3 regions of the Mesobacillus sp. S13 genome follow, and region 3 is predicted to be linked to each of the others. Evidence: riboswitches for the same ligand, from Rfam matches in the RefSeq annotation. Region 3 holds a riboswitch; each other region holds the start of a gene.
What was found. Region 3 has a riboswitch for lysine ahead of LGO15_RS18015 (aspartate kinase). Riboswitches for the same ligand answer to the same signal wherever they lie in the genome.
Positions count from the first base shown of each region.

Region 1: another riboswitch for lysine. It lies ahead of LGO15_RS03770 (amidohydrolase); the one in region 3 lies ahead of LGO15_RS18015 (aspartate kinase).
Region 2: another riboswitch for lysine. It lies ahead of LGO15_RS20780 (Na+/H+ antiporter NhaC family protein); the one in region 3 lies ahead of LGO15_RS18015 (aspartate kinase).

Region 1 is NZ_CP084622.1:720,107-730,406, forward strand. It holds gene LGO15_RS03735 (beta-propeller domain-containing protein) at 79-2,253, shown strand; gene LGO15_RS03740 (VOC family protein) at 2,472-2,885, opposite strand; gene LGO15_RS03745 (hypothetical protein) at 3,033-3,227, shown strand; gene LGO15_RS03750 (GntP family permease) at 3,277-4,623, opposite strand; gene gntK (gluconokinase) at 4,937-6,472, opposite strand; gene LGO15_RS03760 (GntR family transcriptional regulator) at 6,465-7,193, opposite strand; gene LGO15_RS03765 (nuclease-related domain-containing protein) at 7,647-8,552, opposite strand; lysine riboswitch at 8,661-8,839, shown strand; gene LGO15_RS03770 (amidohydrolase) at 8,990-10,300, shown strand, end outside.
Region 2 is NZ_CP084622.1:4,041,411-4,051,710, reverse strand. It holds gene LGO15_RS20805 (DUF72 domain-containing protein) at 1-109, shown strand, start outside; gene LGO15_RS20800 (bifunctional metallophosphatase/5'-nucleotidase) at 176-1,546, shown strand; gene LGO15_RS20795 (YunC family protein) at 1,957-2,259, shown strand; gene LGO15_RS20790 (HD-GYP domain-containing protein) at 2,593-3,702, shown strand; gene yunB (sporulation protein YunB) at 3,799-4,557, shown strand; lysine riboswitch at 4,624-4,808, shown strand; gene LGO15_RS20780 (Na+/H+ antiporter NhaC family protein) at 4,952-6,538, shown strand; gene LGO15_RS20775 (sodium-dependent transporter) at 6,790-8,301, shown strand; gene LGO15_RS20770 (methionine/alanine import family NSS transporter small subunit) at 8,298-8,402, shown strand; gene LGO15_RS20765 (M23 family metallopeptidase) at 8,443-9,444, opposite strand; gene lipA (lipoyl synthase) at 9,697-10,300, shown strand, end outside.
Region 3 is NZ_CP084622.1:3,513,283-3,523,582, reverse strand. It holds gene LGO15_RS18035 (hypothetical protein) at 19-771, shown strand; gene LGO15_RS18030 (FTR1 family iron permease) at 807-1,736, shown strand; gene LGO15_RS18025 (glycosyltransferase family 39 protein) at 1,837-3,408, shown strand; gene uvrC (excinuclease ABC subunit UvrC) at 3,424-5,196, shown strand; lysine riboswitch at 5,266-5,443, shown strand; gene LGO15_RS18015 (aspartate kinase) at 5,596-6,828, shown strand; gene LGO15_RS18010 (YslB family protein) at 7,271-7,726, opposite strand; gene LGO15_RS18005 (succinate dehydrogenase cytochrome b558 subunit) at 8,182-8,790, shown strand; gene sdhA (succinate dehydrogenase flavoprotein subunit) at 8,889-10,300, shown strand, end outside.

The DNA of each region.
Region 1 (10,300 bases), 2.0 Mb from region 3:
AGCTTTTTCGTTTTTAACAATAAATGTTGAAACACCTGGAATGAATTTCCGTCTAATTCTTCAAAGGGGCTGAAAAAGATGAAAAAATGGTGGTTGATAATCGGGTTGATGTTCATTTCTATTGCAGCAGTGGCTTTTTATTCTTTTTCCCAGTTCAAGGTGGTCAATGCCTTGGAAGAGGAGCATATCGTCTTGCCGACCAAGGTATGGCAGCTGCAGTTTTCGGAGAAGATTTCTGAACAAAGTCTTGATCATGAATTGATGTATGTGACGAATGACAAGGGAGAGAAACTTGATACGAAGCTGGAGCTGGGTGACGACCGAAAAACCATTTTCATCCATCCTCCGGAAGAAGGATATGACCCACAGGCGGGATATAGTGTTCATTTTAAAAAAGGGATCAAATCAGCTTTGGGCAAAGAGCTGGACTCTGAGCATAGCTGGAAGTTCGTTGTAAAAGAAACCCTTCCGACCGTTGGGACGCAGGAAAACCTGGCGAGTTATTTTGAAGAAATCATCAAGGAAGAAAAAAAGGCTCGGGGCTGGTTTGGCGGGTTGAAGGAATCCTTCTCTGTTGGCGAGGATAAAGCGACGGAAGAGTCAGTGGCTGCTGATAAATCCGGAGGCGGCGGGGATGTTTCCGAAACGAATGTCCAGGTCCAGGGTGTCGATGAAGCGGATATTGTCAAAACAGATGGAAAAAGCATTTTCCAGGCGGAGCATGATAAGGTGCGGATCATTCAGGCTGTGCCAGGTGCGCAGATGAAGGTATTGTCGACGATTCCTTATAAAGGGAATTTTTCACCTAGCCAGTTGTTCTTGCAAAAGGATCAGCTTGTGGTCATTGGGCACCAGTACAATGAGATGTACAGACCTTATGAAGATGTTGCCAAAGATTCGCTGATTGCTCCAATGATGCAGTCGACGACCATCATTATCTATGATGTGAAAAATCCAGCCGACCCAAAACAGATTCGTGAAGTGAAGATGGAGGGTCACTATGTTTCGGCCCGGAAGGTGGATAACCTTGTTTACCTGATCACGCAGCATTATCCGGATTACTGGCTGCTGAAGGAAAGCAGGAAGATTGATATTCGGCCGAAGTTCACCGACTCAGCAGTGAGTTCGAAAGAGAGAATGATTGATTATGACGATATTCACTATTTTCCGGAATCGCGCCAGCCGAACTATACACTCATAGCCGCACTCGACCTTGAGCAGCCGAAAAAAGAAGTTTCGATGACGACTTATCTGGGCAGCGGCAACCAGCTTTATATGTCAAAAGAAAACCTCTACCTCGCAGTCGAGAATTATGGAGATATGGACCTGAAAGAGAGCGGTGTGATCGCACCTGACACGGATGTCCATAAATTTGCGATCAGCGGAATGGACGTTCAATACCACAGCTCTGCTACCGTGCCGGGAACCGTGCTGAATCAGTTCTCGATGGATGAGCACAACGGCTATTTCCGTGTTGTGACGACAAAAGGCTACGCGTGGGACGAGAAGCGCCCATCTTCCAACCATTTATATATACTGGATAAAAACTTGAAGGAAACCGGGAAAATCGAGGAGTTAGCGCGCGGGGAGAGAATCTATTCCGCGAGATTCATGGGTGACCGGATTTATATGGTTACTTTTAAAGAAACCGACCCGCTGTTTGTGTTTGACGCAAGCGATCCGGCCAACCCGAAAGTGCTTGGCGAGCTGAAAATTCCTGGCTTCAGCAATTACCTGCATCCTTATGATGAAAACCATATTATCGGATTCGGCCAGGATACGAAAATCGTTGCTGAAAAAGGAGCGTCACAGCCGCGGATCCTGACAGACGGAGTCAAGATTTCCCTGTTCGATGTCAGCGATATGTCCAATCCGAAAGAAAAATTCACCGAAATCATCGGTGGGCGAGGAACTTACTCACCATTGAACCATGACCATAAAGCCCTGCTATTCAATAAAGACAAAGACATTTTCGCCTTCCCGATCTCGGTTTACCAAAACAGCGAGAAGAACGAATACGAACAAATTTTTGAATATCAGGGAGCATACGTTTACGATATCGATCCGGCAACCGGTATTCACTTGAAGACGAAAATCACCCATATCAACGGCGAAATGCCGTATTACGAAGAATGGGAAAACCAAATCCAGCGCTTGCTTTACATCGGAGACACACTCTACGCCCTGTCGGCAGATAAAATCACGAGCCATAAAATGGGCAGTTATGAGAAGGTTGGAGAGCTGGGATTTTAGGATTGGGTTGATGCTTAAAACAAGGAGAGTTGTAAATTTAGGATTGGCCGGCATTTAATACAAAGGGAGCTTTAATCGAACGACTCCCATTCAATACTAGGAGAGCTGGAATTTTAGGAGCGGACTTCTGTTCAGTACTAGAAGAACTTCCGCTCAAAATAAAAGTGGAGTCAGGCTGTCAGTTGCGGCCAGACTCCACTATTTTTTTGCAGCGAAATTTACCCTAATCCCTCTGTGTTCTGCAGCACAATCCTCCAGCCATCAGGATCGGCAATCGTTATGCCGGATCTTTTCCAGTACGGATTTTCCGGTTCGACCTCAGGATATCCCATAGTATGGAGGCGCTCTGCGATTGCATCGCGTGCTTCTTTATTCGGAATATAGAAGACTAACAGATTGTCTTCCGTCGGTGCAGGGCAGGGACTGCCATTTTCATGCTGGGTGAATTCAAGATGATAGCTCAAATCAGGCAGGCCAAGCATCACGCCATCATACCCATCATGCTTTTCAAAACCGCCCACCACTTCCAGCCCAACTCCATCGCGGTAAAACTCAACAACCTTTTCCAATTGATCCGTTGGCCGGGCAATCCGGAATTGGACCGCAGGCATTTTTTCAGACCAAGGCTTCATCTTCAGCACCTCGATTCCATTTGATGGTTTAATTATATAATAATGCTGGTGACTTTTTCCTGAAAGATGGAATGGAACGGGGTTAATCGAACTTCTAGTTTGCTATAATGATAACGAGAGGATTTTTCCTAAATAAGAGGTGTTAGTATGACCATTGGCCTTATATTGGTATTCATCATTATCATTGGAGCACTGCTGGCAACATTGTTACTCTCTGGCAAGGGAGACGAGGAGTATAGCAAAGCCACGAAAAGAAACACGACGAATCTTTCTCTGATTTATATTGTGGTCATTCTGCTATCCTTTCTGGCAGTGGGAATTTATATTAAGTGGTTTGTGTAGTGATAATAGAATAAAGGTCAGCCCGATTATGAGGGCTGACCTTTTCCTATTATACGAACAGGCTAAGCAATAAGATAAATCCTAATCCTGCTACTGAAATAATCGTTTCAAGCAATGTCCATGTTGCGAATGTTTCTTTCATACTCAAGCCGAAGTATTCTTTGAACATCCAGAAGCCTGCGTCGTTCACGTGTGAAGCGATCAAGCTTCCTGCGCCAGTTGCCAGTACGACAAGGGCAAGGTTCACATCTGTCTGGCCAAGCAATGGAATGACTAGGCCAGCTGTCGTCAATGCTGCCACCGTTGCTGATCCAAGTGAGATACGCAGGATCGCTGCGATGATCCAAGCCAGCAGGATTGGTGATAGGGAAGTACCGTTGAATAGTTCAGCTACATAGTCGCCAACGCCGCCGTTGATCAAAACTTGTTTGAAGGCGCCGCCGCCACCGATGATCAAAAGCATCATGCCGATGTGAGAGATCGCTGTTGTACAAGAATCCATCACTGTTTTAATAGGGATGTTACGTGCGATACCCATTGTGTAAATGGCTACAAGCAGGGATAGTAACATCGCCGTACCTGCATCACCGATGAACTGGATGGCTGCAAGAAAAGCATTATCCTCGAATCCCATCGTTTTTTGTAGTAAAGAAATGATTGTTGCGATCGACATTAAGATAACTGGTAGAAGTGCTGTGAAAACGCTGATTCCGAAACCAGGTGTTTCTTCAAGTTTGAAAGTTTTTTGTTCTCCTAAAGAAGCAATGTTTCCTGTTTTGTTAAAAGATTCTGGGACAAGCTTCTTCGCGATTTTCGTGAAAACTGGACCAGCCAGGATGACAGTTGGAATCGCAATGATGAATCCGTATAGCAATACTTCACCAATGTTTGCGCCGTACTCACCAGCGATTACAGTTGGACCCGGGTGAGGAGGCAGGAAGCCGTGTGTGACAGATAAAGCGGCAGTCATTGGAATACCAAGATACAGAATAGAAATCTTTAATTCTCTTGAAATCGCAAATACGATTGGAATCAATAATACTAAACCTACTTCGAAAAATAGAGCAACACCGATGATGAATGAAGCAGCAACGACTGCCCATTGGATGTTCTTTTCACCGAATTTGTTCACAAGTGTCATGGCGATTCGCTGGGCACCGCCGGAATCCGCAATTAATTTACCAAGCATCGCACCAAGACCAAAAATCAGTGCTAAGTGGCCAAGAGTTCCGCCAAGTCCAGCTTCAATTGTTTTAACAATCTCGCCAAGTGGCATTCCAAGCGCCAATGCTACGCCAAACGATACGATAATCAAGGAAATGAATGTGTTGAGCTTTAAGCCCATGATCAATAATAGTAAAGCTAAGATACCAATTGCTACAATAACCAATGGCATTGTAATTTCCCCCTAAGATGTTTGTGATCCGCTATTCGCGGGTGTTTCCCTCTGTAAAATAAAGCGCTGCCATTTTTGAGCGGGGATTAGTGTCCCCTTTGTGATAATCCCTTGTTTAACCAAACTTCTTTGTAATACCTAACCCGATCAGGCTACTTTAATAGGCCATTATTTAATCAAACTATTTACTTTGATAGTCCCTTATCGAATCAGACTTCTTGGATAGCCCTTATTTAATCAGGCTTCTTTAGTAGTCCCTTATCTGATCAGACTCCTTTGAAGGCCCTTATCGAATCAACTTCTTGGATAGCCCTTATTTAATCAGGCTTCTTTGATAGTTTGCGATTCTTGAATAATCCTGTTCCAGTGCTCTGGATAAGCTGATGAAAATCGGCACTAGCTGTCTGTATTCTTTTGCGGCTTCTTCGTTCGGCGTGTGCTTGTGGGTGCTGCCGATCATCTCGGAAGCGACTTCAAATGAGTCGATTTTCCCTGTTGCATAGAGGCCGAGGATGCAAGCACCAAGGCAAGAGCTTTCATAGCTTTCAGGTACGACTACCTCGATGTCGAAAATATCGGACATCATCTGGCGCCACACATCCGATCTAGCAAAACCGCCGGTAGCCTGAATCCTTGTAACCGGGCTTTCCATAGCTTCCGTAAGCGCTAAGAAAACGGTATAAAGGTTGAAAATGACCCCCTCTAATGCTGCACGAATCATATGCTCTTTTTTATGGGACATAGTCAGTCCGAAAAAGGATCCGCGGACATCTGGATTCCAAAGTGGAGCACGCTCACCTGCAAGGTATGGGTGGAACAGCAAACCTTCCGCACCGGGTCTTACGCGTTCAGCGATTTTCGTTAAAACGTTATAAGGGTCGATGCCTAAACGCTTGGCCGTCTCGACTTCAGATGCTGCGAATTCATCGCGGATCCAGCGAAGGACCATTCCGCCATTGTTGACAGGACCGCCGATGACCCAGTGGTTCTCGGTCAGGGCGTAGCAGAAAATCCGTCCTTTTTCATCGGTTTGCGGCTCGTCGATGATCGTGCGGATTGCACCGCTTGTCCCAATTGTGACCGCAATCTCGCCTTTGCCAATCGCATTGACGCCGAGGTTGGAAAGGACACCGTCACTAGCACCGATGACAAAAGGAGTTTCAGGGTCAATCCCGATTTGCTTCGCTAATTCTGAATTGCAGTTCGTGAAGGTCTTTGTTGTCGGTACAAGCTCTGATAATTGGTCTTTCGTGATTCCGGTAATTTTCAGAGCCTCTTCATCCCATTCGAGCTTTTTAAGATTCATCATTCCCATCGCTGACGCAAGCGAATGGTCCACCACATACTGGTCAAAGAACTTTTTAAAAATAAATTCCTTGATGCCGATGTATTTCTTCGCTTTAGCGGCAATTTCAGGACGCTCATTCACAATCCATGCAATTTTGCTTAATGGTGACATCGGATGGATCGGCGTTCCGGTGCGCTTGTAAATCTCATGTCCGTTGAGTTCTGTTTTGATCTTATGCGCCCATGCTTCACTGCGGTTATCGGCCCAGGTGATACAGGGTGTAAGCGGCTCATCATTTTCATCAATGGCAATGACGCTGTGCATCGCGCTGCTGAAGGAAATAAACGCCAGCTTTTTTTGCTGATTGTGTTTCATGATTTTCGTAATGGCAGTCAGGACCGCCATATAAATTTCTTCAGGATCTTGCTCGGCTGTTGATATATCCGGCGTATGGAGCGGGTAGCCAATGTTCTCCTGCTGGATGACTTCGCCTTTTTCGCTGAAAAGGACAGCCTTGGTACTCGTCGTACCGATGTCGACCCCTAGCATATATTCAGTCACTTTTCTCCACTCCCTTGGAAAGCGTTTGCTGCGATATCCAAAGGTCATCTACTTTACCTTGAACATCATCAAAATTTTGGTGTAAGGATTTAATCATCAGGTCGCGATTCTTCGTTTTGATGGCTTCAATATAAAGCTCGTGATTCTCGAGGATGCGATCGAAGTCTTCGTACTTTTCTTCAACCCTTGCTCGCATCGATAAAAGAATGAAAGCTTCCATGACGGGCTTCGTGTTATCCCAGATCATTCGGATGTAAGAGTGGTTGATGGCCCGGATGATCGTTTCGTGAAAAAGAACATCCTGGAGGCTGAACTCGTCGGCATCCTTGTACTTGATGGCAATCTTCATCATCTCGAGAATTTTGCTCAATTCAACTACTAGGTTGGTTGTATCTATTTTGATAAGTCGTTCAAAAACGAATGACTCAATCAATAAGCGGACATCATAAATCTCTTCAATATCTTTTTCTGTAAGGCCAATGACCACGGCACCCATTCTTTCCAGGCGGATCAGGTTTTCAGCTGAAAGAATTTTAAGCGCTTCACGGATCGGCGAACGGCTTACGTTAAAATCAGCAGCTAGTTTGTTCTCCGAAAGGATGGCACCGCTTTCAATCAAGCCCGAAATAATTTGCATCCGGAGCTCACTCGCAACCCGGTCACCCGTTGAAGCCTTAGAAAGCCATTTTTGCGGATAAAGAAAATTACTATTTTCCGTCATTTCCTCACCTTCCTGGTTAATCAAGTATACTTGTATACAAGTATTATAAAACGAATATGAAAAATTGCAAGCGTTTTCTATTATGATTATTTTGGCAAATTTTTTTGTTGTTATTCGAGGAAGGGGTAAGGAAGTTAAGGAAGATCATGATATGTGCCCGGTTATGGGAGGGAGAGCGAAAACCGGTAACATAAAGAGGAGATATGTTCCCCGTTATGGGAGAGAGAGCGAAAACCGGTAACATAAAGAAGAGATATGTGCCCGGTTATGGGAGGAGAGCGAAAACTGGGCTCATAAAGAGGTAATATGTTCCCCGTTATGGGAGGGAGAGGAAAAACCGGTAACATAAAGAGGAGATATGTTCCCCGTTATGGGTAGAAGGAGAACAACTGAGCACATAAAAAAGCCTAGATGGAAGAAATCACGATCTAGGCCCAAGTCTTGCAGAATATTTTACTCGTAATAAGTAGACTTACATTCTCCACTGGCTGATAAATTGTCTTTTAATACTCGTCTTATTGATTTTTTTGGCAAATTTCCATTGCACCAATCGTAAATAGCGGTTGTGGTTACTTTTTGACCTGGAAATAGTATTAGAAAACTTTTTAACGCTTGCAAAATAAGAGATTCAATTGAGTCTCCTGTGCCACAATAACTACATACAGCTCTTTTTTGCCTGAAACTCTCCAAAAACCCCCCGCAACCTCCACAAATAACGCCTTTCCTCAACATTCCAAAATCATAACTCGGCACTCTTGAATACGGTGATTTCGTTATATGCAAAGACAATAGAGCTTCGGCCAATTTGGTATGTTTGTTATTCAGCTTGGAAGAGGTTCTGTTCATTTTATCCATAAAGCGGTTGAGTTGGTTGGGTAGAATAATGTGTGATTTCAATGGTGCTTGCAGAAGGGCGAATTCTGGGTTAATGAACACGAGGTGAGGTTCAAGAGGAATGTAAAAGCCAAGTTCCTTTAGCAGTTGTTTTAGCAGTGATTCGGCGCGGCTTAGTTGGTGGAGGGGGTTTTTGGTTTCTTTGCCGGCGACAGTCTTGAATTTGTCTCCATCCAGATAATAGTCCCCTTCAAGATTCTTCACTTCAAAAAGATGCAACCGGTCCTGTGTGATCACAAACGAATCGATTTGAAAAAGGGTGCCATTCACTTCTAGTAACAGGTCGTTGAGAATTAAACTTTCAACTTGGTATCCCGTAAACCATTGGTCGAATTGGACTTCACCTTCATATCCTTTTTCCAGTGTCCATAGGTTTTGCGCATCTTTCTCTTCTAATTCCATTCTAGGCTTCAGAGCATGCAACAATACTAGTTCTTCTGGTTTGGTTCGTTCTTTTACTATCATATTCCACTTCCTTTCTTTTTCATTGTAAAAGAATGTCAAGCAAAAATCAGTGAACATTCTTGGACATTTATGATACTATTAACCTAATTTCATATGATCTTATCAGATCGGTGAGGTAGAGGAGCGAATAACAAGAGTAGTCCATCGGAGATCGACAATCGTTGATGGTGGCTGAAAGGGTTGTTTGCCGAAGCGTGATCAGGGTCAGACTGATTATTGCTGGGCTGCTTTCTGAACAAGGAGCAGACTGTCATGCGGGGTTTTGTGCATGGAGAACTACTGATCGAAATGGAGGATAACGTATATTGTAAAAGCAATGGTAGGTTATTTTCTGCCATTGCTTTTTTGCATGCCAGAGCTTACCAACTATCCCCCTTCTATCAAACTCCTTATGCACTCCCCAGGCATTCACATTTTATCCAAAGGGGAGAATCTTCTTGAGAACCATCTACAAAAATGGAATCATCTATACATTTAATTCACGCAATCCAATTGTACAAGCAGTGGTCATCGAAAATGGCCGTTTTATTGATATGGGAACTACCGAGGACATGGTGCTGCACTGGGGAAGCCAGGCACAAATCATTGACCTAGAAGGGAAAACGGCCACGCCAGGCCTCATCGACAGCCACCTTCACCTGTCCATCATGGCGGATAGCTTCATCAACCTTGATTTTGTGGGCGTCACGTCAAGGCATGAGATGCTGGCAAAAATTAAGGCAAAAGCTAGTCAGCTTGAGCCTGGTGAATGGATTGTCGGCTCAAGCTGGGATGAGAATCTTTTTACCGATGGAGGAATTCCGACGATGGCTGAGCTGGATTATGTGGCGCCAGCCAACCCGTTATTTTTAACAAGGACTTGCTTGCATGCGACCTTGGTCAACAGTAAAGCTTTGGAAGTGAGCGGCTATCATCCGGCGATCACAGTGCCGGAGGGCGGAACAATCTTACTCGATGAAATCACGAAACAGCCGACTGGCCTGTTCCTTGAGTCAGCGGCGAATCTGGTCAGGGCCTACATTCCTGAGCGTTCATACGATGACTGGAAAAAAGCGATGCGCCAGACGATGAATTTTGCGATGAGCAAAGGGCTGACCAGCGTGCATACGAATGACCCGCTCTATCTTGGCGGGTTGGAAAAAACATGGGATCTATTCAATGAGCTATTAAATGGAGAGCAGCTTGGCTTACGAAGTAATCTCCTGATAAACCATGAATTTTTACCAAACTTAAAAGAAGCGGGAATGTACACGGGCTATGGCAATGACACGCTGCAAATCGGTGCGGTGAAAATTTTTGCCGACGGGGCGTTTGGACGAAGGACAGCTTTGTTGTCGGAGCCTTATAGCGATGCGCCGGGTCACTATGGTGATGCGATGTATGACCAGGAGCAGCTCTATGAAATCGTGAAAGGGGCACGCGAACTGGACATGCCGATTGCGGTCCATACAATTGGTGACCAGGCGCTAGAAAATGTCCTTGATGTGCTGGACCAGTTCCCGGCTGCAGCTTATCGTGACAGGCTGATACATGCCCAAGTTCTGCGGGAGGAATTGATTCCTCGCCTGAAATCACCAAGCCGGATTGCCGATATTCAGCCGCGCTTCATTGCGAGTGACTTTCCTTGGGTTCAGGAGCGCCTTGGTGCAGAGCGGATCAAGCTTTCATACGCCTGGAAAACTTTGATGGATGCAGGCGTCATTTGTGCCGGGGGTTCTGATTCTCCGGTTGAGCCAGTCGATCCTATT
Region 2 (10,300 bases), 530 kb from region 3:
GTTCAACAACAATTCCGGCGGGGATGCTGCTGATAATGCGAAACAAATGCTGGAGTTAATGGATATCGAATATGAAGGGTTAAACCCGAGGCAGCTTGATTTGTTTTAAATATTTTTTACCCTCCTGGCAACAATCAGGGGGGCAATTCACTTTAACAAGAGGATGGATGGTTAGATGGAAGAAGTTATTCATATTTACCATACGAATGATTTGCACAGTCATTTGGAGCACTGGCCAAGCATCCATAAGCTTGTGACCGAGCGCCGGCGTTGGCACGAGGAAATGGGTGACGAGGTTCTTGTTTTCGATATTGGCGATCATATGGACCGCTGGCACCCGCTATCTGATGCGTCAAGGGGAAAAGCGAACTGCCGACTTTTGAATGAAGCTGGCTACGATGCAGCGACTATAGGCAATAACGAAGGCATCACTCTTCCATTTGAAAACCTGGATTCAATGTATCTTGAAAAAAAGTTTGAAATGCTTGTAGCGAATCTTTATTACCAGGATGGAAATAAACCGGAGTGGGCGAAGCCATATCATGTATACATAAGCAACACCGGGACGAGAATTGGGGTCATTGGCGTCACAGTGAACTTTGGCCGGTTTTATGAACAGCTGGGCTGGAAGCTGAATGACCCAATTGAAGAGTTGAAAAATTGCATCGCTCAATTAAAGGGTCAAACCGACCTCATTATCCTTCTCTCACATCTTGGAATCCATGATGATGAACTGATTGCCGGAATGTTCCCTGAGATTGACGTCATTCTTGGCGGCCATACCCATCATATTTTACATGAGGGCAAAGAAGTTGGATCCAGCTTGCTGGCGGGAGCCGGGAAGTTTGGCTACTATACTGGCCATGTGACCTTGAAGCTTGATGGGAAGACGAAGGAAATTATACATAGGAAAGCCGTTCTCTATGATATGAATGAGGCGGATCAGGCTCAAGATGAACGGGAAATGGCCGAAGGATATTTCTTTGAAGGCAAAGAGCTGATGGCAGAAACAGTGGCTGTTTTGCCAGACGATTTAAAGGCAGATCCTCTTCAGCATTCGAAGCTTTCAAAGATGCTCACTCAGGCATTGCGGGAATGGTGCGATGCCGATTGTGCGTTCATGAATGCCGGGATGATTCTCAAGGGACTGAAGCAGGGAAATGTAACGAAATTCGATTTGCTCGAAATCTGCCCGCATCCGATCAATCCTTGTACAATCAGGATGTCAGGAGCAGAGCTAAAAGAAGTGCTCCTGCAGACCAGGGATGAGAAATGGCCACATCTTCAGATTAAGGGCCTGGGCTTCCGCGGTACCGTCATGGGGGTCATGGAATACGATGGAATTGAGTTTCAGCAAAAGGGGAATTATCCGCAGATTCTCATCAATGGCAAGCTGATTGAAGCAAAAGAGCACTATACGCTGGCCATCCCTGATATGTTCACCTTTGGCCGCTTTTTCCCGGAAATTCAGCGGGCTGAGGAAAAACGATACTGGCTGCCCGAGTTTCTTCGCAATTTGCTTGAGTGGAAGCTTGCGTCTCTTTAGAATCGTACAATAAAATGATTGTTGTTTGTATAGAAAATAGACGGAACAATTCCGCTTAAATTTGAAATGACCCTTATTTCTTTAAAAATAAGGGTCGTTTTTCCGCTTATCTCATCCAAATCGTAGTTTTTTGTCTTATTTTTTGCAGTTAACCGGAATATCTCCGTTTATTTACGCTTCAAACCAGTACTCTATTAATTTTAGACGGAATTTATTCGCTTATGAATGCTTCATGAGCGTCCTCTATATACAATAGCCGGAAATTATCCGCTTATGAATTCTCATACCTCTCTCAACAATAGCAGCAACAAAAATAACCAGCCATCGCACATCAATATATGAGCAAAATATCACGCTTTCTCCTTCTCTGTCATAGAGTGTTATTGGGATTGAAGGAGGGAGTTGTGATCATGATCGATATGTCACCTATTGAGATAGAAGGCAGGACATTTTTATGCATTTCTGTAAAACTGCCGAAAACAAACCTGTTAGTCGTTACAGGAGACAAGGGTTATATTATGTGCGGCGCTCTCGATGTCGCTCTTCTCAATGAAAAACTAAAAGGCAGGAAGGTGATTGCCGGCAGGGCGGTTGGCGTAAAAACAATCGAAGAATTGCTTGAAGCCCCGCTGGAATCCGTAACATATGAAGCGGAGAACCTTGGCGCCATAAAAGGCATGATTGGCAAAGAAGCATTGCTGCTCATGAATTAACTAAAGACAGCCTGAATGGCTGTCTTTTTATATAGATAAGATGTATAAATTCTATTTCGAGAATTGTCCAGCTCCAGCGCTTGTCGGGGCTGACCAAGGTGCTTGCGCTTTTCTTAATAATTGTGAATAAATGATGGCAATGGTTAAGAAGAAATGTTGGCATCCGATATAATAACTGAACTGCTTTTTTCCCAACTCAAAAAATGAAAAGGTGTCACCACAGCTATAATTATTGTGATAGAATATAAAGAAAATATTGTCGTTTTATGTAAAATTTTCTTATTTTGTGGCTTGATTCAGCCACCTCAACTAACAGATAAAGTGGGAATTAACATGAGACTCGTAGCCACCACTTCGGTAGAGGAAGGGGCTTTACTCGGAAAAGCCATTCATAATGACAAGGGCCAAGTTCTTTTGAACGTGGGCGCTCGGCTTGAGGGAAAGATCCTTAGACGTCTAGAAGAGTTTGGTATTGACTATATCTATATCAAAGACCCTGACACAGATGATATCATCGTGAAAAATTCCATATCAGATGAATTACGCGTCAATGCAATTATGACAATCGGAGGTACGTTCAAGCAAATTCAACTGGATACAAAGGTTTCGCAGACCTTTGTACTTGAAAAATCAGCAAGGACCTTCAAGAAGCTGATCAGTGATTTGCTTGATGAGCTGCAAAGGAGCAAAGAACTGCTGAACTTGCTGTCCGATGTATTCTTGCATGACCATTATATTTTTTCCCATTCCCTGAATGTCACATTGTATGCTTTGGCAATCGGGATTGAAATGAAGCTGACCCCCAAGGAGCTTGAGCAGCTTGGGCTGGGTGCGATTTTACATGATGTTGGCAAAATGAACGTGCCTGAGGAAATCTTATCGAAGCCAGGCAAGCTGACTGCGGAAGAATTCCAGATCATCAAGGCCCATGCCGAGGACGGATTCCAGATGCTGAGGAATATTCCGACTGTCCCGCTGATTGTCGCTCACTGTGCTTTTCAGCATCATGAACGGTTGAATGGCGGAGGATATCCGCGCGGATTGAAGGAGGACGAAATTCACCTGTTCGGAAAAATACTTGGTGTAGCGGATGTGTTTGATGCCGTCACGTCTAACAGAGTATACCGGCCGGCCATGCTGCCGCATGAAGGCCTGGAAATCCTTTATTCCGGGGCAGGCAGTCTGTTTGATCCAAAAGTGGTCGATGCCTTCCGCAGGGCTGTGGCGATCTATCCGGTCGGTCTGACTGTCATCCTGAGTGATGGGCGGAAGGGAGTAGTGGCCGAGCAGAATCCTGGCTTGAGTGAGCGGCCTGTTGTCCGTATACTCGAGGAAAACGGGCAAAGAGTGGAGCCATATCACCTCGACCTGAAGTCCAGCTTATCACTAATGATTGTCAGTTGCGATACAATCATTAAATACGAGTACGCCAATAGTTATTAATTTTATCTAGTCCATGTAGCAGTACAAAGTTAATTATATTTTTAGGCTAGTTCCCCCCTTTAAAGCATACATATAGCTTTAGAGGGGGGATTTGTTTTGGCAAAATTCGGCCGGCGGCTGCCTCGGAAAGGGCCCTTGCCTTTCAGGTATGTATTCCTGCTGACATTCGTCTTTTTTTCCTTTTCAACAGCAGCAGGACTCTGGATCATAGATAAAGGGCTAGAGCCCACATTGATGAAATATGCAGAATCCCAGACAAGAAAGATTGCCACCCTGGTGATCAATAAGGCCATCAATAAAAAAATCGCCAGCGGGATGGATATTGATAAGGTGATAGAATTCGTCCCTGTCGATGGCGGAACGACCACTGTAGTAAAATTCAATACAGAAATCATCAACAGGGTAAAGGCAGAAACAACTAATATTGTGCAAATGAACCTGAAGGAAGCAGAAAGAGGGAATCTCACCTCACTTGAGATGCTATCAGATGTCGAGCTTGTCACCGATGAAGAAGACAGGGAAGCAGGCATCATCTATTATGTTCCATTGGGCCAGGCAACCAATAATGCACTACTAGGTAATATGGGCCCGAGAGTTCCAGTAAAATTCAATGCAATCGGTGATGTGACAGCCGATGTTGTCTGGGAAACAGAAGAACATGGAATAAACAATACACTGATCAATGTATCGGTTAGAGTAAAAGTGAATGTTCAGATTATCATTCCTTTTGCGACCGAAATCGCTACGGTCCAAGAAAACATTCCGATTGGCAGTTTCTACTACCCAGGAAAAGTTCCGCAGTTTTACAATGGTGGAGGAGATACATCACCAGCCATCCAGCTTCCTGGAGAATAAAAACAGTTGTCAAGTTACCGATATTGTTATATTATAAAACCAATTGAATAATAAACCACATCATTCCGATGGGGTAGAGGCGCAGGATTCAAGAGTAAGCTGTGTGAGGATGACAACGTTGACCACAGCTAAAAGGGAATCTTGCCGAAGCAATAACAAAGTGAGTCACATTTTTTATTGCTGGGGATACTTTGAACAAGAGTATCACTGTCATTATGGAGGTAAATCCATAATGGGGAGCTACAGATCGTGATGGAGACACTAGTTGCTTATTAAGGGCAGCGATAGAATGTTCTCTATCGTTGCCCTTTTTTGTATTTTTTTAAAAGAAAGCAACTAAACTCTTTTCATGTAAAAGTTTCCCCCTGTCAAAAACAAGGAGGAGAAAGAAAGAATGGAAAACACAATTTTTTCATTGTTGCCGCCATTAGTGGCAATCCTGATGGTAGTCATCACCAGACGAGTACTGTTATCATTGGGGACAGGCATCATCGCAGCGGCTTTTTTGCTAGCTGAATTCAATATCGGAGAAACATTTGCTATTATGTGGGACGCAGCCATGGGTATTGTCGTCGCAGATGGAGAACTGAACACATATAGCTTGTACATTATCCTTTTCTTATTATTATTGGGTACGATCACTGCGTTCATTTCCATTTCTGGCGGAAGCCGCGCATTTGGAGAATGGGCGATGAAGCGTGTAAAAACAAGAGTCGGAGCACAGCTTGTTGGTGCATTTTTAGGAGTTATTATTTTCATTGATGATTATTTCAATGCTCTGGCAGTCGGCCAAGTTACACGTCCGATTACGGACCGCCAAAAGGTTTCCCGTGCTAAACTTGCTTATATTATCGATTCAACCTCAGCTCCTATGTGTGTCATTTCCCCGATTTCCAGCTGGGGTGCATACATTATCGCTTTGATCGGTACAATCCTTGCTGCACATGGTGTTAATGAATATAGTGCGTTCTCAGGATTCATGCAAATTGTACCAATGAACTTCTACGCACTTGCAGCATTAGCGATGGTCTTTATTGTAGCTCTACGAAATGTCGAAATTGGACCTATGAAAAAGCATGAAGAACGTGCAATCACAGAAGGGATTGTCGTTCCTCAGGACAAGCCTGTACCGGGGGAACTGAAGGATGACCTGCCTACAAGCACAAAAGGAACAGTTGGAGACCTTGTATGGCCGATTGTTGCTCTTGTCGCTGGAACGGTTGGCATGATGCTTTGGACTGGCGCAAGCGCTGTTGAAGGAGACGTAACCATTTTCGGGATTTTTGAAAACACAGATGTTACTAAGTCTCTTGTAACTGGCGGATTGCTTGGCCTTGCTGTAGCGTTGATTTTCTTTGTTAGACAGGCAGTTGTCTTAAAAGGCGTCAATGCCAATGTTTTTGGAAAAGGACTTGTTGAAGGCATTAAATCAATGCTTCCTGCTATCTATATCCTGGTCTTCGCATGGGTGATTGTTGATCTGATTGGAAGACTTGAAACGGGTAAGTACCTTGCTGGTATTGTTGAAAGCTCTAATATCAATATCGCATTCCTGCCGTTCCTGCTATTCCTTGTAGCTGGAATCATGGCTTTCTCAACAGGTACTTCATGGGGATCATTCGGCATCCTGCTGCCAATTGCAGGGGATATCGCTGCTGCAGCTGATATCACGATCATGCTGCCAGCATTGGCCGCTGTATTGGCGGGCGCGGTATTTGGTGACCACTGCTCACCAATATCCGATACGACGATCCTTTCATCAACCGGCGCTGGCTCACATCACTTAGATCATGTCATGACCCAGCTGCCTTACGCTTTGATTTCCGCTGCGATAGCATCTGTCGGATTCCTGGTCATTGGCTTCACTGGAAGCACGGTGGCTGCACTTGCGGTGGTGGCAATCCTGCTTGTTGCTTTTGCTTTCATCTTCGGAAGTAAAACAACCCAGGAAGAAATGTTAAAAGAAAATCTTGCAGAATAATGTTTAAGGCTGTCTGATTCTCAGACAGTCTTTTTCATATTTTCAAGAAAGTGGGAATAGAATCTTGATTAATAGGGTAGTTGGTATAGTTGGGAAAAATTTTTTAGGAATATTTTTATTATGACGAAAATAATATTTTGACAAGCAATTAAAAACTAGCTATACTATTCCTAGACTAAATAATCTGAAAATATAAAACTTTCTAATTCATCAATATTTTCCAGGTGATTAGAAGGCGAGGGGGATTAAAAATGGAAAATCGTCCACAGTGGGGAACAAGGGCGGGATTTATTCTTGCCGCGGTAGGATCGGCAGTCGGGTTGGGAAATATTTGGCGTTTCCCGGGAGTAGCTTATGAGAATGGCGGGGGAGCATTCTTCTTCCCATACTTATTCGCACTCTTGACAGCAGGTATTCCGATTTTGATTTTGGAATTCACAATTGGTCATAAGTACCGTGGTTCTGCACCATTAAGCTACTTCAGAATGCGTAAAGGTGCTGAGTGGATTGGCTGGTGGCAGCTCGCCGTATCTTTTGTCATCTCGACTTATTATGCAGTCATCATCGCATGGGCAATGTCTTACGCTTATTTCTCATTAAGCAAGCAATGGGGAGACGATCCGCTGACTTTCCTAGTCGGTGATTATCTAAAAGTAGTTGACGCTGGTCAGGTTGGAAGTATCGTACCTGGTGTATTCCTTCCATTGGTCATTGTTTGGGTCATCACTCTTGGTATCCTGTTCAAGGGAGTCAAGAAAGGGATCGAAGTTGCGAACAAGATTTTTATTCCTGCACTTGTTATTTTATTCTTTGTAATCGTCGTTCGCGCATTAACCCTGGATGGAGCCATTGATGGTGTTAACGCATTCTTCAAGCCAGACTGGAGCCAGATCTTTAATGGTAAAGTATGGGTTGCAGCTTATGGACAAATTTTCTTCTCTTTATCCATTGCATTTGCCATCATGATCACGTATTCAAGCTATCTTCCAAAGAAATCTGATATCACAAACAACGCATTCATTACAGCATTCGCAAACTCATCATTTGAGTTGCTGGCTGGTATCGGGGTATTTGCAGCATTGGGCTTCATGGCCATGCAGCAGGGCCAGCCAATTGACCAAGTGGTAAGCAAAGGAGTAATCCTGGCATTCGCGGTATTCCCGCAAATCATCAATGAGTTGCCGGCATTCAGTGCCGCGTTTGGAGTATTGTTCTTCGTGAGCTTGACGCTGGCTGGACTTTCTTCATTGATCTCAATTGTTGAGACTTATGTTGCCGGCGTACAGGACAAATTCAATGTTTCCCGTACAAAGGCTGTTGCAATCGGCGGCGGTTTGTCTGCCTTGATCTCCATCCTGTTCGCTACACAGGGCGGCTTGAATTTCCTTGATACAGCAGATGCGTTCATCAATAACTATGGTGTCGCTCTGGCAGGTCTGGTAGAAGTAGTCTTCATCGTATGGGTAGCCAAGGAACTGACCAACTTGCAAAACCATGCTGATGCCATCTCGGATATCCGACTTGGAAGCTGGTGGGTGATTTCTTTGAAATATATCACTCCAGTAGTACTGGGAATCATGATGGTCATGAATATCATGACAGATATCAAAACGAGCTATGGTGGATATCCGGTTATGTTCAATGTTTATTACGGATGGTTTGTCGCAATCGGTGCGATCTTAATCGGATTTATTTTCGCAAAGGCAAAGAAGTGGGATGCAGCTCTATATGAAGTTCCACAAGACAAGGGGGTTGCTAAATGATGGATGCTAGCGCAGTAGCAATGATGGTCACTGGTATGGTCATTATTTGGGGAGGACTTGCAGCAAGTGTATTGTATGCTGTAAAGAAAGCCCGTTCATAAAATGGAAAGGCCAACCGAAATGGTTGGCCTTTTTGAATGCTTATTTTTTCTTCAGGTTCGCTCTTTCCTGCCTTGCCCATAATTTCAAGTGAGGGTAGGGGTCAAAGGACCATTCGGTATAGCCATTATCTTTGTACATGCCATAATGGAGATGGGGAGGGAATTTTCCGCTTGTCCCCGGTGGTCCGTATCCGGAGCTGCCAACACCGCCAATGACCGTGCCTGGTTCGACGATTTGCCCGACTTTGAGCTCCTTCGCGAAGCCGCTCAGATGGGCATAATAATGGTAGGTATTATTGATATCGCGGATGCCGACTCGCCAACCGCCATACTTGTTCCAGCCTTTCATTTCAACTATTCCGTAACCTGTTGCCCTTACCGGAACTCCATAACCGGCAAAAATATCCGTTCCTTCATGGATCCGTCTGCCGCCCCAGCCGCGGGCATCACCCCATGTATTATTATAGCTGTGGTTGCTTCTAAGTGGCATTGGGAAGACATGCGAATCGAGATTCAAGCGGCCGAAATGCTTGTAAATCATCGCTTTTCCAATGATGATCGCAACGGTTTTATCCCGCTTATAGTAATTCCATAGTCCAATTTTCAAGTTATCATGATCTGTCCCATATGAAAGCAAGTACTGGGCGAAAGCCTGGAGAACATCTTCGTCATCCTTTAAACTTGCTTTTCCATCGCCATTCCCATCGAAACCAATTCCGTTGAAGAACTGAATGGAAACGGGATTGCCATCTTCAAGATTAGGGTTCAGGAGACCGGCCCATTCTTCTGGCTTAAAATAAACACCTGATATTCCTTCCGCCTTAGGTAAATCCCTTCTTGCCTGGCGGACATTCCGCTCATATTGGTCCACTGCAGCAATATAGTACCAGGGAATCTGGCTGACCGCTTCTACTTTGGTATAGAGTTCCATTCTTTTTTTGTAAACATCTTCCTGGCCCTGCTCAGCTGCGTATGCATGATCACTTATCAGGACAGGGGAAAGTAAAAAAAGAACGATAACTGCTTTAAGGATTTTCACCATAATCCTCCCTTCAGGATGTAGCTCCTATAGTTTCAAGCGTCAACATAAAAACACTGCCTCCGCTTTCCTTCTGTTAGTTTGCGATGATGGGGATTTTTCATAAATATCAAATAATGGTAATCACAAGGAACGCAAGGTTATCGTACTTGTCGAGAGTTTTCCATTGTGTTAAAGTGACATCAGAAGCTGTATACCGGCCTTGATTTTTACATGGTGTTCTTGATGTAATGCAGCAGGAATGGAGTGAAAATAATGAGCAAAAAAGAGGTACAGAGAAAGCCTGAATGGCTGAAGATAAAGTTGAACACGAACGAAAACTATACCGGCTTAAAAAAGATGATGCGTGAGAAAAACCTACATACTGTATGTGAAGAAGCCAGATGCCCGAACATTCATGAGTGCTGGGCAGTAAGACGAACTGCTACCTTCATGATCCTGGGGGATGTATGTACACGTGCATGCCGTTTTTGTGCTGTGAAAACAGGACTTCCAACTGAGCTTGACTGGCAGGAGCCAGAAAGAGTGGCGGATTCCGTTGAACTTATGAACCTGAAGCATGCTGTTGTGACTGCCGTCGCCCGTGATGATTTGAAAGACGGGGGAGCAGCAATTTTTGCCGAGACGGTAAGAGCAATCCGTAAGAAAAATCCGTTTACTTCAATAGAAGTATTGCCTTCCGACATGGGCGGAGTTGAGGAGAACCTGAAAACACTTATGGATGCACGCCCAGATATCCTGAATCATAACATCGAAACCGTAAAGCGCCTGACGCCTAGAATCCGTGCACGTGCAACTTACGAGCGTTCTCTGGAGTTCTTGCGCCGTGCAAAAGAAATGCAGCCGGATATTCCCACGA
Region 3 (10,300 bases):
GTAGGAGGGAAACAGTAAATGAAAAAAGGTATATTTTTTTGTTTTTCATTGATATTAATTCTCATTAACGGCATTCCTCAGACTGCCAGCGCTTATTCATATGGTGATCCCAATGAAGAGAAAGTCGCGGAGGTCTATAAGGAAATGCAGTTGAAGCTGGATGAAAACCCTCCAAACTTCTCTGCGGCTAAATCCCTGTTTGAAACGGTGAAAGAAGAAATCGATATGCACATGGGAACCGAGCCGGGTGAAGTGATCATGGAAAGTTTAAATGAAGAAGATAAAGAAGCAACGATTGAGAATATGGAAAAACTCCTTGTATTAAATGTTGCGAGAAGACTTGAAAGCATTGAAAAGAGCTTTGAAGAGTATGACACTTCTAAGAAGCTTCTGGCAAAGGGATATGCTACATATCAAGCACTATCGCCAAAGGTTGAGGCGAACAATCCTGAAGTTGACAAAACAATAAAAGCCGACTTTGATGCTGCATTAGAAGCACTAGGAAATCCAGGACTCTTTGGGGTTGGGAAGAAACCTTCTGATATAGAAGTTTTTAAAGAGAAGAAAGAGGAAATCCTGAATACATTGCAAGATGAATTCGATCTTCCCAGCTTGGAAGTAGGCCATTTTACAGATACAGAAGAACAAGAGGGCACTGGGAAAAAGGACTGGACAGATCGATCGAATATCCGTAACTGGATTCCATTGATCCTGATTGTTGCAGTCATTGGTGCGATTGTCGTTATTGGCATAAAGAGAAGAAGACATTAAATCTAGAGGACACCTTGGAGAGGGGAGAATCAGCGATGGAAGTTCAAGCTTTACTGATTACATTTCGTGAAGTATTGGAAGCGCTATTAATTATTGGAATCATCACAACATATTTAAAGAGGACAGGTAATCCAAAGTATACGAAGTATGTCTGGCTAGGAGCAGCACTTGCAATCCTGGCAAGCATCGGGGTAGCGATCCTGTTCCAGGTAGTATTCACTGGATTCGCGGCAATGGGCAGTGAGATTTACCTGAAAATAGGAATCATGATTGTGTCGACCGTCCTCTTGACCCAGATGGTATTCTGGATGGCAAGCCACAGTAAAGATCTTAAAGGCAATATGGAAGGCAAAATGAACAAGTTCATTTCGACTGGAAATATTGTCGGCATGGTCATCCATTCATTCCTTGTCGTCTTGCGTGAAGGGATCGAGACTGTATTCTTCTTTGCGGCAATCACTGGAGGTAACATCGGTGCTGCCATGCAGGGATGGGGAGCAATCACGGGTACACTGATTGCGATCGCAGTTTCATACATGTTCTTCAAAGGAACGATGAAGGTTAAGCTTAAGACTTTCTTCCAGATCACGGGCGCATTCATCATCCTGATTTCTGCTGGATTGCTTGTTCAAGCGATTTCAATGATGCAGGATGTCAACATGATTGGCAGCGTTATGTACCATGTTTACGATATTACATGGTTAATGCCTGAACATCCAATCGACTATGCGCATTACCTGCGTGACACTGGTGTCGCACCGCTTATCTCAGGCGATGTGGGCATCTTCCTGAAGGCTTTGTTTGGATACTCATCAATGCCTTCGATTGAAGAAGTCATTGCATATATCGGATATTTTGCTGCGATTTTCCTGCTGACTTCATCACGAAGCCCTAGGAAAGAAAAGGCTGCTGAAAAGAAGTCTGCTGAGAATAAGCAAGTAGTATTGAATCCACAAGTTAAATAAACTATTATTCGAGGTTTTACAATCCTCTCTCCAAAAAAGTACAGGGAATATCCTTGTACTTTTTTCATACGTAAAAAAGGCGGAAGTTAGTTGGTGTAAAATGATGAATTTTGAAAAAATGAAAAAAGTGATCATTCTTGGACTGAGTTCATTGGCGGTCGTTTACATTTTCATACTCCAGTTGAATTCACTTAATCCATTCGTCGCATCGTGGGATCAAGTTGACTTCACTCTGGCCTTGGAAAGGTTTGACCTTCGCGCAATGCAGCCGCATTTCCCGGGATATCCTTACTTTATATTGGGCGGTATGCTCCTTAAGTATTTCGTGAACGAGCCAAATCAGGCTCTGGTTCTTTTCAATGTATTAGTGTATACAAGCTCCATTCTGCCTGTTTATTTCATCGGGACAAGAAGCTTAAGCAGGACGAATGCCATCCTTCTTGCAGCTGTCATTTATACTGCCAGTTATCCGCTGATCATCGTGAACCAGCCAATGTCGGAGGGAGCTGCACTTGCTGCATTTTGGTGGTACTTCTGGAGTGTCACAGTCGCTGTAGCCAGACCGGCAGGGAAATGGATGCTGCTTCCCCTGATTTTGTTCAGTGTCCTATTGGGTATCAGGCTGAGCTATATTCCAATGGGAATCGGCATCCTTTATTTATTGTATGAAAAATATGCAAAACGTGAGATTGCCTTTGGCAGGGTGATTAAATATGTAATCATCGCTGGATTGTTCCAGTTGATCTGGGTTGGCGGTCTGGTTATTTCTGAAGGAGGACTAACCAGCTTTCTCGAGCTTGCTTTTGGATTTACCGGCGGGCATTTCCAGGAATGGGGCGGTACATCGGCAACGAATGAACTCTCTTTCCTGGCAAGGCTGAACGCTTTCCTGTTTACCAACATTTTGTGGTGGGGAATGTTTTTACGAACAACTGTTTTGATGGTATTATATATAGTTATCGGCATAGTTCTATTATTGCCAGAAGCTAATAGAAAAGATTATAAGAAAATCAGCGACCAAAAAGAAGATACTGTTAAGAAGGAAGCTACTTTTCAGAAGGAAAACGCCTTTAACAAGACGAATACCTTTCAGAAGAAACACCTCGTTGAGGAGAAAAACACTCTTCGGCTCGGGAAATTACTGCTTCTCGCTTACAGTGTTTGGGCTCTTTTTGCCCAGAATATCGATAAGCCAAGGCATATACTGCCGCTGGTTCTATTGCTGGTGTTTCTTGGCCTTATTGTCTTTTTTAAAAAAAGGACAGGGACGTTCGCAAGGCTTCTTATAGTATTGGTCATCATTGCCCAGGCAATTATTTCTTCGAGTTTTATACAAAAACAGGCCAAAAACGAGCCCGCAGTCTATCAGCTTGCTCATTATATGGAGGAGCAACCGGAGGATTTCATCCTGTATACATGGGAAGAAACAAGAATCCTTCAATATTTGGGAATGTCTTACCCACATAAAAGAATTTTTACCTACAGGAATTTCCTTCATGACCAAGGGTTATATAAAGGTAAGACAGTTTATCTTACTAACAGTGTAATCGATGGTTTCTCTTCCCAGGGTTATGACCTTGGCGGAAATCTCGAGAAGGTAGAGACCTTTACATCAGATGAAATTTTCGACCCAATCTATCATGAGATTATTTTATATAAATGGACACCGTAACAGGAGGTGAACGGCATGAATGACCAAATTAGGAATAAGCTTGCGCTTCTCCCTGCTCAGCCAGGTTGTTATTTGATGAAGGACAGGCAGGGGACCATCATTTACGTGGGGAAAGCCAAAGTATTGAAGAACAGGGTGCGCTCTTATTTTACAGGATCGCATGACGGTAAAACACTTCGACTTGTCAATGAAATCGAGGATTTTGAATATATCGTCACGTCTTCCGATATGGAAGCTTTGCTGCTGGAGATCAATCTAATCAAAAAGCATGACCCGAAATACAATATCATGCTTAAAGATGATAAATCATATCCGTTCATCAAGCTGACTGCTGAAAGGCATCCGAAGCTGATCATTACCAGGAAAGTCAAGAAGGATAGCGGCAAATATTTTGGGCCATATCCGAATGTCCAGGCGGCAAATGAGACGAAAAAGCTGCTGGATAGGATTTATCCGCTCCGGAAATGCTCGACGCTGCCCGACCGAGTCTGCCTCTATTATCATATGGGGCAATGTCTTGCGCCTTGCGTCAAGGACGTCAGCAAGGATGAGTATAAGCAGATCACGGATGAAATCACGAAGTTCCTGAATGGCGGCTACAAGGATATCAAGGAAGATTTGAGTGCTAAAATGGCTGCCGCCGCTGAAGAGTTGGATTTTGAACGAGCGAAGGAATTTCGCGATAAAATCGCCCATATCGAGGCAACGATGGAAAAGCAAAAGATGACAACGACTGATTTTACGGATCGCGATGTGTTTGGCTATGCTGTTGATAAAGGTTGGATGTGTGTACAGGTCTTCTTCATCCGTCAGGGGAAATTGATTGAGCGAGAAGTTTCCATGTTCCCAATTCACAATGAACCCGAAGAGGATATCCTCACATACCTGGGACAATTTTATTCGAAAAACGAGCATTTCAAACCGAAGGAAGTTTTGGTCCCGGAGGGCGTGGATCTTGAACTGGCAGAAGGGCTGCTTGAAGTAAAGGTCCTGAAACCACAGCGCGGAAAGAAGAAGGAGCTTGTCCACCTGGCATCCAAGAATGCAGGGATTGCCCTGAAAGAAAAGTTCTCGTTAATCGAGCGCGATGAGGAGCGTACCATCAAGGCTGTTGAAAATCTTGGCCAACAAATGGGCATTTACACTCCTCACCGAATCGAGTCTTTTGATAACTCCAATATCCAGGGAACCGATCCGGTATCAGCGATGATTGTTTTTATCGACGGCAAGCCGGAAAAAAGGGAGTACCGCAAATACAAGATTAAATCGGTCAAGGGCCCGGATGACTATGAATCAATGAGAGAAGTCGTAAGGCGCCGGTATACCCGTGTCTTGAGAGAGGGGTTGCCCCTCCCGGATTTGATTATCATCGATGGCGGTAAAGGACATATCGAGTCCGCACGGGATGTACTAGAAAATGAGCTGGGACTTGATATTCCAATCGCTGGGCTGGCCAAGGATGATAAGCACAGGACCTCCCAGCTGCTCTATGGAAATCCGCTGCAGGTGATCGAACTGCCCCGTAACAGCCAGGAATTTTACCTGCTGCAGAGAATCCAGGATGAGGTCCACCGGTTCGCGATTACCTTCCACCGCCAGCTAAGAGGCAAAAGTGCTTTTCAGTCCTTGCTCGATGATATTCCAGGCATAGGCGAAAAGCGCAAAAAAGCCCTGTTGAAGCATTTCGGTTCGGTGAAAAAAATGAGGGAAGCCTCTGTGGAAGAATTGAACGCTGCCGGTCTGCCGGCAAATGTTGCAGAGGAACTCTTTCAGAAATTGCAGGATTAATGTAGCATTCTATTTTTAGGTGTGCTATAATGATAAAAATTTCATATAGCTATCACTTTAGAGCATTAAAGTGAAGATAGAGGTGCGAGCTTCAAGAGTAAAAGTCTGGAGAATTTTAGGATTCAGAGATGGGCTTTGAAAGGGGATGTTCGCCGAAGTGAGAAAATGCCTATCCATTTTCACGCTGGTCCTTCGTTGAACAAACGCTGGATTGTCAAGATTGCCATCTTGGAGTGCTATCTCATGTTGCAGCGTATATACACGTTTATCAAGCAATGGGAGCCACTTCCATTGCTTTTTCTGTTTTTAAGGGCTAATTTTTGACAGAATTACATATGCGGCGGAGTCATGGAAACTCTATTAAAGGCAAAATACAGAATGAAGAGGCAGGGGAAACCTATGGGATTGATTGTACAGAAATTCGGTGGAACATCGGTCGGCAATGTAGAAAGAATCAGGAATGCGGCAAGCAGGACAGCAGAAGAATTGCAGAATGGCAATAATGTGGTTGTAGTCGTATCAGCAATGGGCAAGACGACAGACCATCTTGTCGATATGGCAAATGATATTTCAAGCGCGCCATCGAAAAGAGAGATGGACATGCTGCTGACAACAGGCGAGCAAATTACGATCGCGCTATTTTCAATGGCACTGTCGCAAAATGGCATTGATGCCGTTTCCTATACAGGCTGGCAGGCTGGAATCAAAACAGAAGCTGTCCACGGCAACGCCCGGATTGTCGATATTGATACAGACAGGATTGCCAGGGACTTAGAGACTGGCAAGGTGGTCATTGTCGCCGGATTCCAGGGTGTTACGGATGATGGGCAAATCACGACACTTGGCCGCGGAGGCTCAGATACAACTGCAGTTGCCTTAGCAGCGGCACTGAAAGCTGATAAATGCGATATCTACACAGATGTGACCGGCGTGTTCACGACCGATCCAAGGTATGTGAAAAGTGCGAGGAAGCTGCTGAGCGTTTCCTATGATGAAATGCTAGAGTTGGCCAATCTAGGGGCAGGCGTGCTCCATCCGCGCGCGGTGGAATTCGCGAAAAACTATGGATTGCCACTTGAAGTAAGATCCAGCATGGAAAAAGAAAGAGGCACGATCATCGAGGAGGAGAATGAAATGGAACAGAATCTAATCGTACGTGGAGTAGCGTTTGAAGACCAAATCACGAGAGTATCAGTCCTTGGAGTCAGCACTTCATTAAAAGGACTTTCAACCATATTCACAACACTTGCCCAGAACCACATCAATGTCGACATCATCGTCCAGAGCCGAACAGAAGCAGGATTAGCCAATATCTCGTTCTCCATCAAGAGCAACGACCTTCCAGAAGCACTGGATGTATTGGAACGTAATAAAGAAACATTGAACTACCAGGCCGTTGAATCTGAAACAGGCCTCGCAAAAGTGTCCATCGTCGGTTCAGGCATGGTTTCCAATCCTGGCGTGGCCGCAAAAATGTTTGAAGTCCTCGAAGGAAACGGCATACAGGTGAAAATGGTAAGCACATCCGAAATCAAGGTTTCAACCGTCGTTGATGAAAAACAAATGGTAAACGCAGTTGAATCACTGCACGAAGCATTTGAACTATACTCAGAAGCGGTTAAGACGAATTAAGAGAGTTGCTATAAGAAGCTTTCCTGGTGTTTGAATCGGGAAAGCTTTTTGTACAAGTGCTGGCAGGTAAGTGTCAGCTGGATTAGGAGCCTGGTGATCAGGGAGAACAGGAGGGTTTCACCGATATTTACCAGTGAAAAGGAAAAACGGGAGTTCTTGGTCACAAAAGAATGAATCTTGTGCCCGTGAAAAGAAAAAACGGGTGCTCACGGAAACATAAAAGAGAAATGCGTGCCCGGTTTAAGGTGGATATAGATTAACCGGGCACATGCAAAGGCAACTTCCCTAGTTTCCGGCAAATTCAAAGGGCTAGGAGTCTGAAAAATCAGAGTCGCTCAATTCCCAGTCATAATAAAAGGGTTACTGCGCCTAGATCAACCAAATTCGGGCGCAGTAACCCTTGCTATCATATCATTTTAGGAGACGATGCCGATTCCCTACATCATTCGCCAATCAAATCACCCTTATCCCATTTGATCGTGAACAAGATTTTCGCTGATTTTTTATTGGGGTGTTCGAAGGCTTCGGTTGTAACATTTTTCTGCTGTTCCATTTGCTGGGCAATGAAACCTGCTTCTAGCTGGAATGTAGCGTTAGGATTGTTTTTCAGTCTGGAGGAAATGAGCTCGCTGCTAAGTTCAAGCACCATTTCTCTTCGGGATTCTTCTTTGATGGTCAGTGTGCCCCAGCCGGCATCCTGGAAAAAGCGGATGGTTTCGTCAAGGGTTGATAATGAATATTTTCGGGCGAGGCGTTTTCCGGCCCAATACAGGATTTCAGCTGTGTCTTTGCCAAGCAGTTCCGGCAGTAGGACTTCCTTGATCAATTCATATCCAAACGCAGGGACAGCCAGTGGATCGCTATCGTTTTTTTGCTCAGAAGTAGTTATTTCACTCATGTTCTCCCCTCTTTCTATCACTCTATTATAAACAATTTGCCGCGAAAACATTAAATTAAAAAGTTGTTAAATTTTGCATGGTCTATGAAATTCGATAAACTTTTTCCATATTTATACCATACCCGAAACTGGGATAGTCAAAATTATTGTATCGAGAATTTTTTAATCAGTCGGTTCCTATAGGCAATAGTATTATTTTAATATACTCTTTCATACGTTTAAATAATTAGAAAGAGGGATTTTTACAATATCAATATATTTTAAAAATTTTATTTATATAAGCATTTTTATGTATCCGTTTTCTTGACGCTCTATTATGATGGGAGTAAAATGAACATGTCACATAATTGTAAGAAATGCTTATTTTACGGTGTTGGGTTGAATCAGTCTATTAGGTTAATAGAGATGGGGAGAGAAGCCCGAACATCACGGCCAAATTTCAGGGGGGTATACTTATGGCAGGTAGACAAGAGTTTTATTGGCGGAGGCTGCATTCTTTGCTGGGTGTCATTCCAGTGGGTCTTTTCCTTATGCAGCACCTTGTAGTCAACCATTTCGCTACAGGGGGAGAAGAATCATTCAATAGCGCAGCACATTTTATGGAGCAGTTGCCTTTCAGGTACTTTTTAGAAATTTTCATTATCTTCTTACCATTATTATTCCATGCGATTTATGGTCTTTATATTGCTTTTACAGCGAAAAACAATATAGGCCAATATAGCTATTTCAGGAACTGGATGTTCATGCTACAGCGTGTTTCTGGTGTGATTACATTGATTTTCGTAGCTTGGCATGTATGGGAAACTCGTATCGCGGCAGCATTTGGTGCAGAAGTTAACTTCCAGATGATGGAGACGATCCTATCTTCTCCATTCATGCTATGGTTCTATTTGATTGGTGTCATCTCTACAACTTTCCACTTTGCGAACGGATTATGGTCATTCTTCGTGAGTTGGGGAATTACTGTAACACCGCGTTCACAAGTGATTTCCACTTACGTAACGATCGGAGTTTTCATTGCGCTTTCCATCGTAGGTGTCCGCGCAATCCTGGCATTTGTATAAGCTGTTTCCACGGGCTGCAATCCGAAGCCTATGCTGGAAAAAGAATTACTATTGAACGGATATTAAAGACAGACATGGATTTAAGGGAGTGAGTCACGATGAGTAAAGGTAAGGTGATCGTAGTCGGCGGCGGCTTGGCTGGCTTAATGGCTACAATTAAAGTTGCAGAAACAGGAACTCCTGTTGAACTGTTTTCTCTAGTGCCGGTAAAACGTTCCCACTCTGTATGTGCACAGGGCGGAATCAACGGTGCAGTAAATACAAAAGGTGAAGGTGACTCTCCTTGGGAGCACTTTGACGATACAGTATACGGCGGGGACTTCCTTGCGAACCAGCCGCCAGTTAAGGCAATGGCTGAAGCAGCGCCTGGAATCATCCACCTTCTTGACCGTATGGGTGTCATGTTCAACCGTACGCCAGAAGGTTTGCTTGATTTCCGCCGCTTTGGAGGAACTCAGCATCACCGTACAGCATTTGCTGGTGCTACAACTGGACAACAGCTTCTATACGCTTTGGATGAGCAGGTTCGCCGTCATGAAGTGGCTGGTTTGGTCACAAAGTACGAAGGCTGGGAATTCCTTGGAATAGTTAAGGATGAGGAAGGTGTGTGCCGCGGAGTCGTAGCACAAAACCTGACTTCAATGGAAATCAAATCATTTGCTGCTGATGCTGTCATCATGGCAACTGGAGGCCCTGGCATCATTTTCGGTAAAACAACGAACTCTGTTATCAATACGGGATCAGCTGCTGCGATCGTTTACCAGCAGGGCGGTTATTACGCTAATGGTGAATTCATCCAGATTCACCCTACAGCAATCCCTGGGGATGACAAACTCCGCCTGATGAGTGAATCTGCCCGTGGTGAAGGTGGACGAGTATGGACGTACAAAGATGGTAAGCCGTGGTACTTCCTTGAAGAGAAGTATCCAGCTTATGGAAACCTTGTACCGCGTGATATTGCAACACGTGAAATCTTTGATGTGTGCGTAAGCCAGAAGCTTGGCATCAACGGTGAGAACATGGTTTACCTTGACCTTTCACATAAGGATCCTAAAGAGCTTGATATCAAGCTTGGCGGTATCATTGAAATCTATGAGAAATTCATGGGCGATGACCCAAGAAAAGTTCCTATGAAAATTTTCCCTGCTGTTCACTATTCTATGGGCGGACTATGGGTTGACTATGATCAAATGACCAATATTCCTGGCTTGTTTGCTGCAGGTGAGGTTGATTATTCACAGCACGGTGCGAACCGTCTTGGAGCCAACTCATTATTGTCAGCAATCTATGGCGGAATGGTAGCAGGTCCAAATGCGATCCGTTACATCAATGGACTTGAGAAGAGCTCTGACGCTATTTCTTCTGCCCTATTCGATGATGCTGTCAAGATGGAAGAAGAGAAATGGAACAACGTCATGTCACTTGATGGCACTGAGAATGCATATGTCCTTCACAAAGAGCTTGGCGAGTGGATGACGGACAATGTAACGGTTGTTCGCTACAACGACAG